4 regions of the Shewanella sp. Shew256 genome follow, and region 2 is predicted to be linked to each of the others. Evidence: predicted binding sites of a transcription regulator. Region 2 holds the regulator's gene; each other region holds the start of a gene.
The links. Region 2 encodes LexA, which represses DNA repair genes until DNA is damaged. Its sites were predicted from a motif close to TACTGTATNNNNATACAGTA; they were not measured.

Region 1: the regulator LexA is predicted to act here: its motif matches at 2,051-2,070, upstream of recG (ATP-dependent DNA helicase RecG).
Region 3: the regulator LexA is predicted to act here: its motif matches at 1,434-1,453, upstream of dinG (ATP-dependent DNA helicase DinG).
Region 4: the regulator LexA is predicted to act here: its motif matches at 1,217-1,236, upstream of B5P39_RS15565 (DNA topoisomerase III).

Annotation. Positions count from the first base shown of each region.
Region 1 is NZ_NAJR01000012.1:105,342-109,431, reverse strand. It holds gene B5P39_RS18745 (GGDEF domain-containing protein) at 1-641, opposite strand, end outside; gene B5P39_RS18740 (ABC transporter substrate-binding protein) at 658-1,683, opposite strand; gene recG (ATP-dependent DNA helicase RecG) at 2,087-4,090, shown strand, end outside.
Region 2 is NZ_NAJR01000011.1:94,395-98,484, reverse strand. It holds gene coxB (cytochrome c oxidase subunit II) at 1-1,203, opposite strand, end outside; gene B5P39_RS17965 (cell division inhibitor SulA) at 1,610-2,122, opposite strand; gene lexA (transcriptional repressor LexA) at 2,119-2,739, opposite strand; gene plsB (glycerol-3-phosphate 1-O-acyltransferase PlsB) at 2,901-4,090, shown strand, end outside.
Region 3 is NZ_NAJR01000002.1:639,192-643,281, reverse strand. It holds gene B5P39_RS05635 (DNA polymerase II) at 1-1,336, opposite strand, end outside; gene dinG (ATP-dependent DNA helicase DinG) at 1,477-3,549, shown strand; gene B5P39_RS05625 (sulfite exporter TauE/SafE family protein) at 3,559-4,090, shown strand, end outside.
Region 4 is NZ_NAJR01000008.1:117,869-121,958, reverse strand. It holds gene B5P39_RS15575 (alanine/glycine:cation symporter family protein) at 1-398, opposite strand, end outside; gene B5P39_RS15570 (hypothetical protein) at 762-1,049, opposite strand; gene B5P39_RS15565 (DNA topoisomerase III) at 1,249-3,363, shown strand; gene B5P39_RS15560 (porin) at 3,613-4,090, shown strand, end outside.

The DNA of each region.
Region 1 (4,090 bases), on a different contig from region 2:
ATAGCCTGTAGCGATTGCGCCACATGGCCAATTTCATCTTGGCTGGTCACTACACTGATGGGCACTTTCAGTTTGGGTAATGAATTCAAATTGATTTGATTGGCAAACCGCTCCAGTGCCGACAATCGGTTGGTCACCAATAAACGCACCATAGTGAGGATCAGGTAAATCATCAGCAGGGTTTTAAGGCCATTGCCGAGGACGATGATAATCAACTGCTGCCATAATTCGTAATACAGCTTATTGGTGTCCAGACCAACGGTGAGTGAGCCAATCAGCTGCTCTTGATACATAATCGGATAATGAAACGAAGTTTGGTTTTCCTCCTGCGCACGTAAGGATTTACCTAACTGCATGGTCACGCCATCGACACTTTCGAGATTGACACTCGAAACCATGGGCATCATCCCTAAACCCGACAACAGATCGGATAACAGGCTATGGTCGACATCCCAGAGCGACTTAGCAATGCTAGGCAAGATAGACTCGGAATACTCACGAATATCCGCCGTAGCCTTATCTATGCTCTCCTGATAATTCCATACCAACTGCACCAACATAGTCAGGACGGCAAAAAACGAGCTCACCCCAATAATAGTGAGCGTCATCCTGTGGCTGATGGAATGATTACGATGCTTCATGGATACCTATTCGTTATTATTGCGGTGGCAACTTATCCAAAATTTGGGATTGGAAAATTGCTGACCAATCCCTTGCTACTAACATGCGATAAAACTCTGAGCCTGGCTCAAGCACGCTGAATAACTGGACCTTGTCGTAGGGATAATATTGCCCTGTCGCCTGATAATGTTGCAGTTGCACTAACCCCAATGCGCCCGCTAAAAAATGCCCACCACCGAGTACACTGAGTTGTTGCTCCTGACGGAGTCGTAAAATCTCGGCGGACGTATTTACAGAGCTCACCAACACGTCTCGCCCAGGGTTGAGCCCTTTTTCCTTCAATGCTTTAATTACCCCCATCGCCATTCTGTCACTTGCGGTCCAAATCAGTTTTAAATCGGGATAACGGGTCAGCAGCGTCAATGCTTGCCCATAGGCAATATCCTCACTCCATTGGCCATAAACCGTTTGTGTGACTGTCACATTGGGTTGCATAAAGAAATAATCGTTGGCGCCCTGAGTCCGCAGAACAGATGCGGGCGTGGACTTATCGCCCGAGATCAATAAAACCTTAGCTTTTTTAACGTCTAACCCCGTTAACAAAGCTTTAGCGGTCTCGGCTCCGATAGCATAGTTATCGGGCATAATGGCGGGCAATAAATAGGTCTGCCAGTGGGGATCTTGCAATAGCATTTCCCGTTCGGCCACGGAAATATCATTCAAAATAAGCTGCACATAAATGGGATGGTGATAAAGCATCTGCAACATTTTTAATGCTGATTGCTTCTCATTAACCAAAATAACCTGATTAGGAAGGGACTGTTGCGATTTTAATAAAGAGTCTAACTGGCTAATCATTTTAAAATGATTGCGATCTGAATGGATAATTTGCAAATTAATGTCGAGTTTTGCTGATGCCACCCACATTAATTTGTCGACATCACCCCAAAAGCTATCGGCCTCGGCACCGGGATTGAAAAACGCCACATCTAGTTTGGCCCATGCCGGCATAGCAGAAAACAATATGCCAATAAATAAACAGGTTAAGCACCATAGACGCAAAGGCGAGTACTCCTCGGCCATGTTTCCCCACATGTGATCCGTCACCAGAGGTCACTTTCTTATTATCGATTCACAACCGTGTTACCGCATAAAGATTTATGCCCGATACAGGCAATCAATCATTCGATTAAACCACAAAAACTTACAAAGTGTACGTTATTAATAACGAATGATGATTTTCTCTATTGTTTACTTCTAGGATTGAAACACATTTATTTTAATATGAATAAGATAAGGAGAAATATGCTCCAAGGGCAATTTAGCCCATAAGACTGAAATAAATCCTTAATTCGTCGCTAAACCCTCACATAACCGCACCCACCGAGCAACTCAGCCCAAGATTGCCTTACGCTTACACTCTGTTAGTATATGTATAAATTCACAGTGATTGAGCGCTAACGACTTGCAGCAATTGGATCTTGTTCCGATCACCGACCTCAAAGGCGTCGCCAAAAGGGTGGCGGAAAAACTCGCAAAGCTCGGCATCACAACAGTACAAGATCTGCTGTTTCACTTACCCCTGCGCTACGAAGACCGCACTCAAATTTATCCTATTGCCGCCTTAATGCCGGGAAATTACGGCACCATTGAAGCCGAAATCCAGTCGACACAAATCATTCAAGGCCGCAAACGCATGCTGGTGTGCAATGTGCGCGATAATACCGGCAGCATGAGTCTGCGCTTCTTTAACTTTTCGATGGCGCAACGCAATGCGATGCAAAATGGCTTAATGATCCGCGCCTATGGCGAAATTCGTCGGGGCAATCATCAGGCCGAAATCGTCCATCCCGAGTACAAAATTGTCTATCCCGGTGAAGATATTCATTTAAGCGATACCCTCACGCCGATTTATCCCACCACGGAGGGACTCAAACAGGCGAGTTGGATCAAACTTACCGAGCAAGCCCTCGAATTATTAGAAGACGGCGGTTTGACCGAGTTATTACCCGCCAATTTGCAGCCCAATAGCATGAGCTTGAAACAAGCACTGCAAACCCTGCATCGCCCTCACGCAGGAATATCGCAATTTGACTTAGAGCTAGGCCAACATCCGGCGCAGCAACGGCTGGTGCAGGAAGAGCTGCTCGCCCATAACCTCAGCATGCTCCGACTCAGGCAACGCAGCAATCTCGACGCCGCCGTGACCATGCACGCCAGCGGCCAGCTATTGAATCCCTTTCTCGCCTCATTGCCCTTCAAACCGACAGGTGCACAGCAAAGGGTCGTCGCCGAGATAGGTAAAGATTTAGCGCAGCCGCACCCCATGATGCGCTTAGTTCAAGGTGATGTAGGTTCGGGTAAAACCTTGGTCGCCGCCCTCGCCGCATTGCAGGCCATCGAAAGTGGTTACCAAGTGGCTATGATGGCGCCCACCGAATTACTCGCCGAGCAGCATGCGACTAACTTTGCCGCGTGGTTTGAACCCCTCGGGTTAAAAGTGGGATGGCTTGCGGGCAAGCTTAAAGGCAAGGCACGGGCGCAATCCTTAGCCGATATTGAATCGGGCGCGGCGCAAATAGTGATAGGCACCCATGCCATCTTCCAGCAGCAGGTAACCTTCAATAAGTTGGCTTTAATCATTATCGATGAGCAGCACAGGTTCGGGGTTCACCAACGGATGGGGCTCAGGGAAAAAGGCATTAACCAAGGCTTTCATCCCCACCAGTTGATTATGACGGCGACCCCCATTCCGCGCACTTTGGCCATGACGGCCTACGCCGATTTGGACACCTCGATTATCGATGAGTTGCCGCCCGGCCGCACGCCCGTGACCACAGTCGCCATTCCCGATTCGCGTCGCAATGAAGTGCTCGAGCGCGTCCGCAACAGCGTAGTCACGGATAAACGCCAAGCCTATTGGGTCTGCACCTTGATTGAAGAATCCGAAGTCCTCGAGTGCCAAGCGGCGGAAGATACCGCCGAAGAGTTGCGCCAAGCACTGCCGGAACTGAGCATAGGTTTAGTCCATGGTCGGATGAAAAGCGCCGAAAAACAAAAAATTATGGCCGACTTCAAGGCGGGAACTATCCATTTATTGGTGGCAACCACAGTGATTGAAGTCGGCGTCGACGTCCCCAACTCCAGCTTGATGATTATCGAAAACCCCGAGCGACTGGGTCTTGCACAGTTACACCAGCTGCGGGGCCGCGTAGGGCGCGGTGCCGTGGCAAGCCATTGTGTGTTACTCTACAAGGCGCCATTGAGCCAAACCGCGAGCCAGCGCTTAAATGTGCTCAGGCAAAGTAATGATGGTTTTGTGATTGCACAGAAAGACTTAGAGATCCGTGGGCCGGGCGAAGTGCTGGGCACTAAGCAAACGGGACTGGCCGAGCTGAAAATCGCCGACCTTGTCCGCGATCAGGCGCTTATCCCACATATCCAAAAACTGGCGAGCCATGTGATGTCA
Region 2 (4,090 bases):
GGCGGCGGGTTCTGTTGTCGCCTTGGGTGCATCGGTGGTTGCGGGGGGCGGAGTCGTTGCTACTGGCTCGCTACTCGTGCCACCGGATTTATGGGCATCAACGTCTTTGGCTTGTACCGCATCACCCGTGTTATTGCCCCACGCATTACGCTCATAGGTAATCACGGCGGCAATTTCTTGGGTCGTTAATTGTTTGCCAAAGGCCTGCATGGCCGTACCCGCTTTACCATTGAGCACGATTTCAAGATGGCCGCTCAGTGGTCCTGTCGCAATGGGGCTGCCTTTGAGTTGTGGGAATACCCCCTGTAAACCTTCACCGTTAGGTTGGTGACAGGCCGCGCAGTGACCGAGGTAAACTTGCTCACCCTGAGTCATCAGCTCTTCTTTAGTCAATGTTTGTGATAACGCGGCTTGTGCGGCTTGCGCTGCGGCATTGGCGGCTTGTTTTTGTTCTTCAACCCAAGCATCGAACTCGGCTTCGGGCAATGCCTGCACCACTATCGGCATAAAACCATGGTCTTTACCGCAAAGCTCGGCACATTGGCCACGGTAAATGCCGGGTTTGTCGATACGGGTCCACGCCTCGTTGATAAAACCTGGGTTAGCGTCTTTTTTAACGGCAAAGGCGGGCATCCACCATGAGTGGATAACATCCTCTGAGGTCATCAAGAAACGGATTTTACGATTGATGGGTAATACTAGGGGTTTGTCGACCTCGAGTAAGTAGTGCTCACCCTTGGCTTCACTACCTTCGATTTGAGGTCTTGGGGTTGCGAGAATGCTGTAAAAATCAATATCTTGATCGAAGTAGCTATAATGCCATTTCCATTGAGAGCCTGTGACTTTGACCGTGAGATCGGCATTGCTGGGATCTTCCATGGCAATCAGAGTTTTCGTGGCGGGAATCGCCATTAAGATCAGAATGACAAAAGGAATGATGGTCCACGCGATTTCGACTTTTGTACTCTCATGGAAGTGAGACGCGACCGCGCCCTTGGATTTCCTGTGGTTGATCATGGCATAAATCATCACGCCAAAAACCACTAAGCCTATCGCGCAGCAGATATACAGAATCGTCATGTGCAAGTGATAAACCTTGCCACTGATTTCTGTCACGCCGGGGGTCATGTTGAACCGCATGTCCGCGGCGGCCAACGGTGGGGCGAATAGCACCACGAGTAAACAATACAACCATTGCTTCACAAGACTTCTCCTCTGCCAATTGCGAATAGCAACTACAAAGAAGAGCAACACAGTAAGTCTCAACTCTATGCAAACTCTTCAGTTCCCAAAAAAGCTTCTCTGACTTCAACGTGCGTTGGCGGCTTACTTTTGATTAAGTATTGTTACTGCTGGTATTAGCCACACTGGCACATACTGCTGAATAAACCCATTATTCTCGATTTTTGTGGGCAAGAGATATTCGATAAATCGTCGATATTTTTTGCCTAAACGGGCGATATATTATGCTCGCCTGAATCAAACATACTTGCTGTTTAAAAATTGATCAAGATCACTTCTTTTTCTAATTGTCTGAAAAATTGCCAAAAAAAAGCCCCACATTCACAGGTGAGGCGGCTTTCAAGGCTAAATACGCAGTGCAAAAATTTTAATGAACAGAGCTAAAAAAACTACCTTGGGCAAAGTGAGCGGGTTGCTTGAGTGTCGCGTCCGTAGTCGAGTGATTTACAACACCTTCGAGCACGATTCCCATGGCGCGGGCACTCTTGGCCACAATTTGCAAACGACGATTGTCGCGGGCATCGAGTGAGTGGATCCAAGTAATTACTGCGCTGGAAGTGCCACTGGTTAAGGCTTTTTCCATTGCCCACAGGGTTTCGACTTCATCTTTCGCATGGACTAAGAGAACGCGGTCCATACGCACGCCAGCGCTAGCCAGTAACTGCTTGTAGCCAATACTAGGTGGGTTGATGAGCACGACCCAGCGGCCTTGTTGGCTCAGTTGTGCTAACTGCTTGCTAAGCTGCATCAGCTCTTGGCGCCCTTGGCTCTCGGTGGGCATAGTGATGATAGGCGTATGCTGCCAGTCAGTATCGGTTTCGCGTACCGCATCGAGCCATAAACCGGGGTGACGCGGGGCATTACCTAGTAGTTTGTTCATAGCCAATCTCCATTGCGGATCACCCCTACGGCGAGCCCTTCTATTGTTAGACTTTGGAAACTTAAATCGACTTTAATTGGGGAGTAATCTTCATTCTCTGCATGTAGATAAACTAGATTCCCTTTCTTTTCAAAGCGTTTAACTGTTACATCATCGTCAACGCGAGCAACAACTACTTGGCCATTGCGCGCTTGCTGTACTTTATGAACGGCGAGCAGATCCCCCTCGAGGATACCGATGTTCTTCATACTGTCGCCTCTGACGCGCAGTAAGAAATCGGCGGCAGGGTGGAACATGCTAGGGTCGACTTGGTAATACTGTTCGACATGCTCTTGGGCGAGTATAGGTTCGCCCGCAGCCACTTGACCAATCAGTGGCAAGCCTGATTCGCTGTTATCTTCTTCCTCAACAGGGAGACGGATCCCGCGGGAAGTGCCAGGCATGATCTCGATGCAGCCTTTTTTCGCCAATGCTTTAAGGTGTTCCTCGGCGGCATTTGCACTTTTAAAACCCAAACGGGTGGCGATTTCGGCCCGGGTGGGTGGCATGCCAGTCTCGGCAATATTACGTTTAATCAGCTCTAAAATTTCGGCTTGGCGTGGCGTCAACGGTCTCATGTTCTTTCCTGTTTTTCTATACAGTTACTGTTAGTATATACAGTATTATTCGTAGTGCAAGTATTAACCACTTTTTAACGCGATTGGAGAGTATTAGCGAATGTTCCCTAGAATCTGGTATTCTATGGGGCTAATGAACGTACTTACATTGCATAAGAATAATGCCTAAACAAGACTCTCTTTGGTTGAAATCATTACGCTGGATCCAAAAACACTTAGTGCACACTATTGTTGTGCCGCAGGATCCCTTTGCCGATCTGAATCTGGACGCCTCCAGACCGCTTGCTTATGTAATGAAAACAGAATCCCTGAGTGATATTGCTGCGTTAAGCGAAATCACCACTAAGCTGGGTTTGCCAAGCCCCTACGAGCCGCTCGTGGTAAATGGCGTTGTCGCGCCCCGCGTCGTCTGTCTCGAAGGGCGTAAGCCTTTGTTTGGCGAACGTGCCAGCAATGAGCCGTTCCTCGAATGTTTTATGCGTTTGTTGGCTGTCCATAAGGAAAAGCCTGAGTTAGATATTCAGCTGGTGCCTGTGAGCCTGTATTGGGGCCGTACTCCGGGTAAAGAAGACGATACCATGAAGGCGGCTGTGCTTGAGCGCGAGAACCCAACTTGGTTACGTAAGTGCTTGATGATCCTATTTTTAGGCCGTCACAACTTTGTTCAGTTTTCTAATGCGGTATCGCTGCGTTACATGGCCGACGAACACGGCACCGATATGGGGATTGCCCATAAACTGGCGCGGGTGGCTAGGGTGCATTTCCGCCGTCAACGCAAGGTGATGACAGGGCCAGTGCTGCCTAATCGTCAGGCAATGTTCCACTCCCTGCTGAAATCCGAATCCTTACGCAAGGCGATTCAAGAAGAAGCGGCGAGTAAGAAGATTTCCGAAACCCAAGCTCGTGAAACAGCAATTGAATATCTTGATGAAATTGCAGCGAATTATTCCGACAGCCTAGTGCGTATTGCCGAGCGTTTCTTAACTTGGTTATGGAACAAGCTCTACAGCGGTATCAATATCAAAGGTGCCGAGCAAATCCGCCAGCTTCACCATGATGGTCACGAGATTGTGTATGTACCTTGCCATCGCAGCCATATGGATTACCTGCTGTTATCCTACATTTTGTATTACCAAGGCATGGTGCCACCGCATATTGCGGCGGGGATTAACCTAAACTTCTGGCCTGCGGGGCCGCTGTTCCGCCGTGGCGGGGCTTTCTTTATTCGCCGTAGTTTTAACGGTAATAAACTCTATACTGCCGTGTTCCGTGAATACCTCGATCAGCTGTTTGCTAAGGGATATTCGGTGGAGTATTTCTCTGAGGGTGGCCGCTCTCGCACTGGTCGTCT
Region 3 (4,090 bases), on a different contig from region 2:
GGCTTTTAAAGTCAAACACTAAAATATGCTGATAAAAACCAGGGACAGAATCCATAACATAACCGCCTGGGCTTTCAATCCCTTGACTGGCAGGCTCAGCGGGCGCGACGAAACCCGCTCTATGTAAATGCGGTAGATACAAGTGGTTGAATGCGGCGACCGAGGCGCCTACGCGCCCCAGTTCTAACCCCGTTAACTCGGCGCGAGCGAGGGCAAAATCCCACAATTGAGTATGTTCAAAAATATCCCACACTAAGCGACTATCAGTCAGGTTATAGTGAGCAAGCCCTTGTTTATTTTCGGCAAATAACGAATCAATCTCTTGGGATCGATTTTCCACATCGTGAATCGCTTTGCCTTCGCCCAGCAACGCTTGAGCGACAAACTCCAAGGAGAAACGCTCGAATTGATAAAAGGCCGCCTTTAACCAATCGATACCATCGAGCACCACACGCCCTGGCAAACTTAAGGTTTCTGGCCGAAATTTATTCTCAACTTTCCACTCAAGGAGCGCGCCACCTCGACCAATACGCAGCGGGATCCGGTGCAGTAACGCACGTCGATATAGCAGGGCCAAGTCAAAGGTCACCACCGACCAACCAATGATCACATCGGGATCAAACTCTGTAAACCAGGTGATGAGACGATGGATAAGTGCGGCCTCATCGTTCACCCATTCGATATAGATTGCAGCATCTGGCTGCGCCTCGCCCACCATAATAACTTTCTCATAGGGCTGAGATTGCGCATCGCGTCCATAAAGGGCCACGGAATAGAGTAAACCGTCAAAACTGCATTCAAAATCGAGGGAGATAGAGCGCAGTTTAATTGCAGACTGCGGCGCAACCGCTTTGGCGCGGATGGCGCTAAAAACAGACAACTGTCCATCTATGCCTACTTTGCTAACAAAATGCCCTAAAAATGCCACATCGAGCGCCACAAAGCGCTCGATTAAAAAGCGCTGCTCGGGACGGATATCCGCCTCAAATAAGGGGATCCCCGCATCTGTCGCTATCCGATGCAAGTGACGAAACACACTACTCGATGGAGCATAAATCGCCGCCACGCTTTGTCTTTTAAAGCTTTTAAGCGTAAGCGGCACAAAGCGTAGTGCCAGCCCCGGCGTTTGTAACTGCAATGCCGCCATATCGCTTTGATGACAAAAACAAATGTACTCAGAGCCAGGTAACTCCACCAACACAGGGCCTGAAACGGTGGCGAGATAATACTGCAACACAAGCGTTGCACCGCGCGTTATAGCATGGCGCGTGAGGACGCGTCCCTGTACACTCACAGGCGCAGCCGTGTCAGGCGTCAGACTCTCGGGGGGATTCAACTGCGGTTTCACTCTAAGGCTCTCGCTGTTTATTGATTCTCGGGACACAGAATAAAATTGCCATAAAATGGCAGAAAAGTTTCTTAGGCTATGCAATCACTGTTATTATGTACAGCATTAATTCGATAAAGTAGTGCCGCATGTTACCTGACAACGTAAAAAACCAGATCCGCGCTATCTATAAAGATATTGCCGCCGCTTTACCTAATTTTAGGCCACGCCGCGAGCAAAATTTTATGGTGGCAGAAATCTCTAAGACCCTAGCTGGCGACTATGACAAAGATAGACGCATCATAGTGGTCGAAGCGGGTACGGGGATTGGTAAATCATTGTCTTATATTTTAGGCACGATACCACTTGCGCTCGCGAGTAAGAAAAAGGTCTGTATCGCCACGGCAACCGTGGCGCTGCAGGAGCAGTTACTGCACAAAGACTTACCGTTTTTTCTCGAACAATCAGGGCTAAACTTTCGCTTTGGTCTGGTAAAAGGGCGCCAGCGTTATGTCTGTTTATCTAAACTTGCCATGCTGATCGGCGATGATAACAGTACCCAAATGGCCATGTGGCAAACAAAGCCGGATAACAGCCAAATAGCCATGCTGCAGGAGCTGCTCAGCGACTTTAATGAAGGCCGCTGGAACGGTGAAATCGATACGCTATCGACACCGATACCGGATCATCTCTGGCAGCAAATCGCCTGCGATAAACACAGTTGTCATCGGCAACTCGCCAGTCATCGTAATTGCCCGTTTCACAAGGCCCGCGAGGATGTGGATACCTGGGATGTACTGATCGCCAACCACAGTTTGCTGTTTGCCGACTTAGAGCTCGGCGGCGGGGTGATTTTGCCCGATCCCGAAGACGTTTTTTACGTCATTGACGAAGCTCACCACTTACCTATCGTTGCCCGGGACTTTTCTAGTGCACAGGCGACGCTTAGGGGCGCTGCCGACTGGCTCGAAAAAGTCGGTAAGACCAGCGCAAAATTACAAAATCAGATAAAGAGCAACAATATTATCGCCCCAGCGCAGGCGATGCAGGATCATATCGGTGACTTAATCGCTCAGCTCAATCAAGTCGCCCACTTTTGTGACACTCAAACCAAACAGTTTGCCAATCCCGAGAGCCGCTATCGGTTCGAACACGGTAAATTGCCCGATGCACTAAAAATTCCCGCCGAGAATCTCGCGGCCACCTCTAATCTTGCCCTTAAGCAATTTAACAAGATGCAATTATTGCTGGCCGAGGCGATAAAAGATGGCGATATTCCTAAGCATCAAGCGGAAGCGTTACAGGCCGAAATGGGTTTTATGCTGCAGCGACTCGAAAATCTACAAAAGCTCTGGAAAATGATGGCAAAGGAAGATTCCACGAAAGGCGCGCCCCTCGCCCGCTGGATTGAATTGCTCACAGGCAAACAGGTCGATTATCTGTTTAGCGCCTCACCGATTGAAGTCGGGTTTATGCTCGAGTCTATGCTGTGGCAAAAGGCGGCTGGCGTCGTGCTATGTAGTGCAACGCTTCGGGCGCTGAATAACTTCGACCATTTCGCCCATCAAGTGGGATTATCGGTAAAGGACGGCAGTCGTTATCTCGCCCTGCAATCCCCCTTCGATTATCCGAATAACGCCACGCTCTACTTACCTAAGATGAAAACCGAGCCGACGGACGATGCCTATACCGCTGAGCTTGCCGAACACATTTTGGAGCTGATTGAAGGCGAAATGGCCACCTTAGTGTTGTTTGCATCTTACTGGCAAATGGAGAAAGTCGCCGAGTTGCTCGAGGGCAAACTCACGCAGGAAATTCTTATTCAAGGTAATGCCCCGCGCCAACAATTGCTTGAGACCCACAAAGCCAAGTGCGACAAAGGTGAGCCGAGTATCTTGTTCGGCACCGGCAGTTTTTCTGAAGGCTTAGACTTACCTGGGGATTACCTCACCAACCTCATCGTCACTAAACTGCCCTTTGCCGTGCCGACCTCGCCCGTCGAGCAAGCCCATGCCGAGTATGTGAAAATAAAGGGCGGAAATCCGTTTCTGCAACTCACCATTCCAGATGCATCGCGAAAGCTTATCCAAAGTTGTGGTAGATTACTGCGTAAAGAGCAGGATTATGGCCGAGTCACTATCCTTGATAGACGATTAGTGACCAAACGTTACGGCAAATCCTTGCTAGACGCTCTGCCCCCCTTTAGACGAGTCATTGAGTAGGATTAAGATTTGGAGTTGTTACTCGAGCCCAGTAATTGGGCCCTGTTGGCTGTCATTGGCTTAATTGCAGGTTTTATCGATGCCGTAGTCGGTGGTGGAGGCCTGCTCTCCATTCCTGCCCTGCTCACCCTCGGGATCCCGCCCCACACCGCCTTAGGTACCAATAAATTTGCCGCCAGTTTTGGCTCATCCATGGCAGCTTGGACCTATTATCGACAACATCTGCTCAAACCCAGTTTTTGGTATATGGCGTTTATCGCCACCTTTATTGGCGCGGTACTTGGCAGTGTGTTGGTGTACTTATTAAATGCCCAGTGGCTTGAAAAAGCCTTACCACTATTGATTATTGGCATCGCGATATACAGCTTGCTGAGCCCCAATGCTATCTCGGATACCGATTGCCAGGCACCAACAAAAGCTCAATCTAAGCTCAAACAAAGTCTGCAAGGGCTCTTGCTGGGTGCTTATGATGGTTTTGCAGGCCCAGGCATTGGCGCCTTTTGGACTGTGAGTTCAGGCACTTTATACAAATTACCGCTGT
Region 4 (4,090 bases), on a different contig from region 2:
TTTTCAATGTAAAAGGCGGGGCCGCCGCGATACTCTCCATTGATTTTTTCTTTGTAGACTTGGCCTAAGGTGGATTCGACGAATGCGGAGCTGGCGCCAAGAAACGCTACCATCCACATCCAAAACAATGCCCCCGGACCGCCGAAGGTAATCGCAGTGGCGACACCGGCAATGTTTCCGGTTCCCACACGACCTGCTAAAGTCATGGCTAAGGCTTGGAAGGAAGACACACCAGCATCAGTGCTCTTACCATCAAACATTAAACGGATCATTTCGGGTAAATGGCGTAACTGTAAGAAACGTGAGCGCAGGGAGAAAAAGAGTCCTACACCGAGGCAAAGATAAACGAGTGCGGGGCTCCAAACGATATTGTTGACCGCATTAACAATCTCATTCATATAATTCAACTCCAATATTCTGTTGTTTTTGCAGAGTTTTTAAGATATTTGCTTGTAAGTTTGGGTACTAAACGGCCAATTTGGCCTAAGGTTAAGACGTGTGCGCACGCCCAAGAGCTTCAACATAACGGCTTTTTGAGCCGCTTCATAGCTAAAGTTGTTAAATAATTGATAGTTTAACGTTCTTTATTTGGTGGCTTTACTGAGCAGGGATTTAGCGGTGCGTTAACTGACTAGATTACTAACTGAGTTTGACAGTCGGGATGTAGGAGAAAGGTGAGGCAAGGGTGTGGGTTGGCACTCTTTATTTTTGCCGAAGCGGATGTTCGTGTAAGTATCCACACAAGGCTTAAAAAACGGGGCTTACATTACCAGCCATAACAGCATCCATAGTCCGAATAGCCATGCCAGACTGCGGCGGCTAACCCTATGTTTTAATAGTAAAGACAGGCTTACTGCCACGGGTAAATACAGGATAAAAGCCCAAGAAAGGAAAGGCGCCTCAAATCCTAGCCTTTTAAGTCCCATTTCACAAAGTAGACTTAACGCCAGCAATAACAGGCTGTAGAAGATCACTAGTTGATTGAATCTTAAGGCAAGCGCTGGCTTAAAGACGGGGGTTATAGGGCTTGGCAAGGTCAGTGTATTCATCTCTTTTTCTCAATTCCTCGTAATGGATGCAAGGGATTTTAGTTTTAGATGAGAATTGTTCTCAACTAAATTTACACAGCTTTAGTGTTCCATCGCCATTCATCAAGTTCAATCGACCCTCGAGGCAAAACGGCGGTTTGCACTCTTGTCCGCTTTGGGCTAAATTACACTGTAATTATATCCAGTGTTTAATGTAGATATGATCCTCTATATTGCTGAAAAACCAAGCCTTGGGCGTGCAATTGCCGATGTGCTGCCTAAACCCCACAAAAAAGGTGACGGGTTTATTGAAGACGCCCAGGGCAACTGCGTGTCTTGGTGTGTGGGACACTTGCTCGAACAGGCCGAGCCCAATGCCTATAATCCCGAGTTTAAATCGTGGAAATTTGAGCATTTACCCATAGTACCCGAGAAATGGCAGCTTAAACCTAAGGCCGCGACCCGCAGCCAACTCACAGTGCTTAAAAAGCTGGTGAAACAGGCCGATACGCTAGTGAACGCTGGCGATCCCGACCGCGAAGGGCAGTTATTGGTTGATGAAGTGATCGCCTATTTGGGTGTGACTGGCGATAAATTACAGCAAACGCAGCGACTCCTTATTAGCGACTTAAACCCACAGGCGGTGAAACGTGCCCTGTCGCAGTTACGCAGTAACCGTGAGTTTATTCCTTTGTCGACCTCGGCGCTTGCCCGAAGCCGCGCCGATTGGCTCTATGGCATGAATATGACGCGGGCCTACACCATCCAAGGGAAAAAGGTCGGCTATCAGGGCGTACTATCAGTCGGTCGAGTACAGACACCACTGCTTGGGCTTATCGTGCGCCGCGATGAAGAAATCGCGAACTTCCAATCTAAGCCTTTTTATGAGGTTCTGGCTCACTTAGTGACGGACAAAGATCAGGCTTTCACGGCGAAGTGGCAACCCAGTGAAGCCTGCTTACCCTATATGGATGAAGAGGGGCGCGTGCTCGCTAAGGGTTTAGCGCAAAATGTGGTGCGCCGGATCACCGATAAACCCGCCAAAGTGACCCAGTTAAGCACTAAGGATAAGCAGCAGAATCCGCCTTTACCCTACAGTTTATCGGCGCTGCAAATCGATGCCGCCAAGCGCTTTGGTATGAGCGCGAAGGACGTGCTCGATACCTGCCAGAGCTTATACGAGCGCCATAAGCTAATCACCTATCCACGCTCAGACAGCCGTTATTTGCCCACGGAGCAGCATGGGCTTGCAAGCGGGGTATTAGCGGCCATCATGGGCGGTGCGCCCGAGTTAGTCGTACACGCTGAGGCGCCGAATCCTCGGCTTAAATCTAAGGCGTGGGATGATAAAAAAGTCGATGCCCATCACGCCATAATTCCAACGGAAAAACAGCCCAATCTAAGCGGTTTAAGCCAGCGGGAAAGACAGCTTTATCTGCATGTTGCTCGCCAGTATTTGGCACAATTTTACCCCGCCTATTGCTACAGTGAAACTGCGGTCGAGGTGACGATCGAAGGTGGCCTTTTTAAAACTAAGGCAAAACAGGATAAGTCCCTCGGTTGGAAACAACTGTTTGCCAGAGAAGAGAACGAACGAAAGGACGCATCATCCGCAGCGAGTTTTGCGCAAGGCGAAAAGGACGCAGAGGAAGGAGAATATGTTGGTCAACTACCGCCGCTTACCTTAGGGCAAGTGCTTCATTGTCACCACGGTGAATTAGTCGAGAAGCAAACTCAACCACCCAAGGCTTTTACCGATGCGACCTTGCTGAGCGCAATGACAGGGATTAACCGTTATGTGACAGATCCCGAGATCCGCAAAATTTTAAAGGAAACCGATGGCCTAGGTACGGAAGCAACTCGCGCAGGCATTATTGAGCTGCTGTTTAAGCGAGGCTTTATTCAGCGTCAGGGCAAGTCGATTGTAGCCACTGAGGTGGGCAAGGGCTTAATCAATAGTTTGCCCCTGAGCGCCACAACGCCCGATATGACGGCGCTGTGGGAGGCAAGCCTGAACGGTATCTGTCATAAAGAAATCTCTTATCAAGGATTTATGCAGCCACTGCTGGGGACGCTAAATAACTTAATCGAAAATGCAGGCGCTCAATTACCCTCAGCCCTCAATGGCTTAAAAGGGCAGGGTTTTAAGCGTGCCGCGACTAAAAAGTCGGGTTATCGAAAAGCCGGAGCCAGAGGCGCTGCTGGCGGGAAAAAAGCCGGAACGGGCGCTAAAAAAGGGAATGCTAGCAATTCAGCCGCAGCATCTTCTACCTCCACGACAGCTAAACCGACAGCCCCTAGACGGCGAGCGAGCAAAGCGGTCGCCCAAGCTTGATGACACATATGTGATCAAACTGTCGCTAAACCACGGGATTTGGTAACGATATTTAATTTATTCCGCGATATTTAATTACCGCCAATCACGATATTTCGTGATTGGCGGATCCACTTCTAAAAAACACCTTCAAATTCAGCTTTTCAGCGCCGTGGCATGCAAACTGCTGTGTGTTGGCTGGAGAATATAATAAGCCAATTAAATCATATGATTATATATGGTTTAGCTGAATTAAAAGGTGTAGATGATATGAAAAAGAAATTGCTAGCAGTGATGATCCCTGCGGTGCTGTTGTCTGGTACAACGCAAGCGGTCGAGCTGTATAACGATCAAACCAATAGCGTCAATATGATGGGCTGGCTAGGCTTTGCGGCGTTAAACGATGGCCACGAAACTTCAGTAATTGATAACTTTTCCCGCGTGGGATTTCGTTTCGACCGCCAAGAGAAAAATGGTTGGCGCTCCTTTGCCCATACCGAATGGGGCATTAACATGGTCACCAGTGACGATGGCCTGATCTATACCCAAGGTCAAGGTGGTGGTCAGTTATCGGCTTCAAAAACCTCAGATTTCCTCTTTAACCGTTTAGGTTATGTCGGCATGTCGCACGACAAATGGGGCTCGCTCACCTTTGGTAAGCAGTGGGGGGCTTATTACGATGTGGCTTACACCACAGACGTGCTCAATGCCTTTACCGGCTGGTCTGTCGGTGCTTATACCTTCGGTG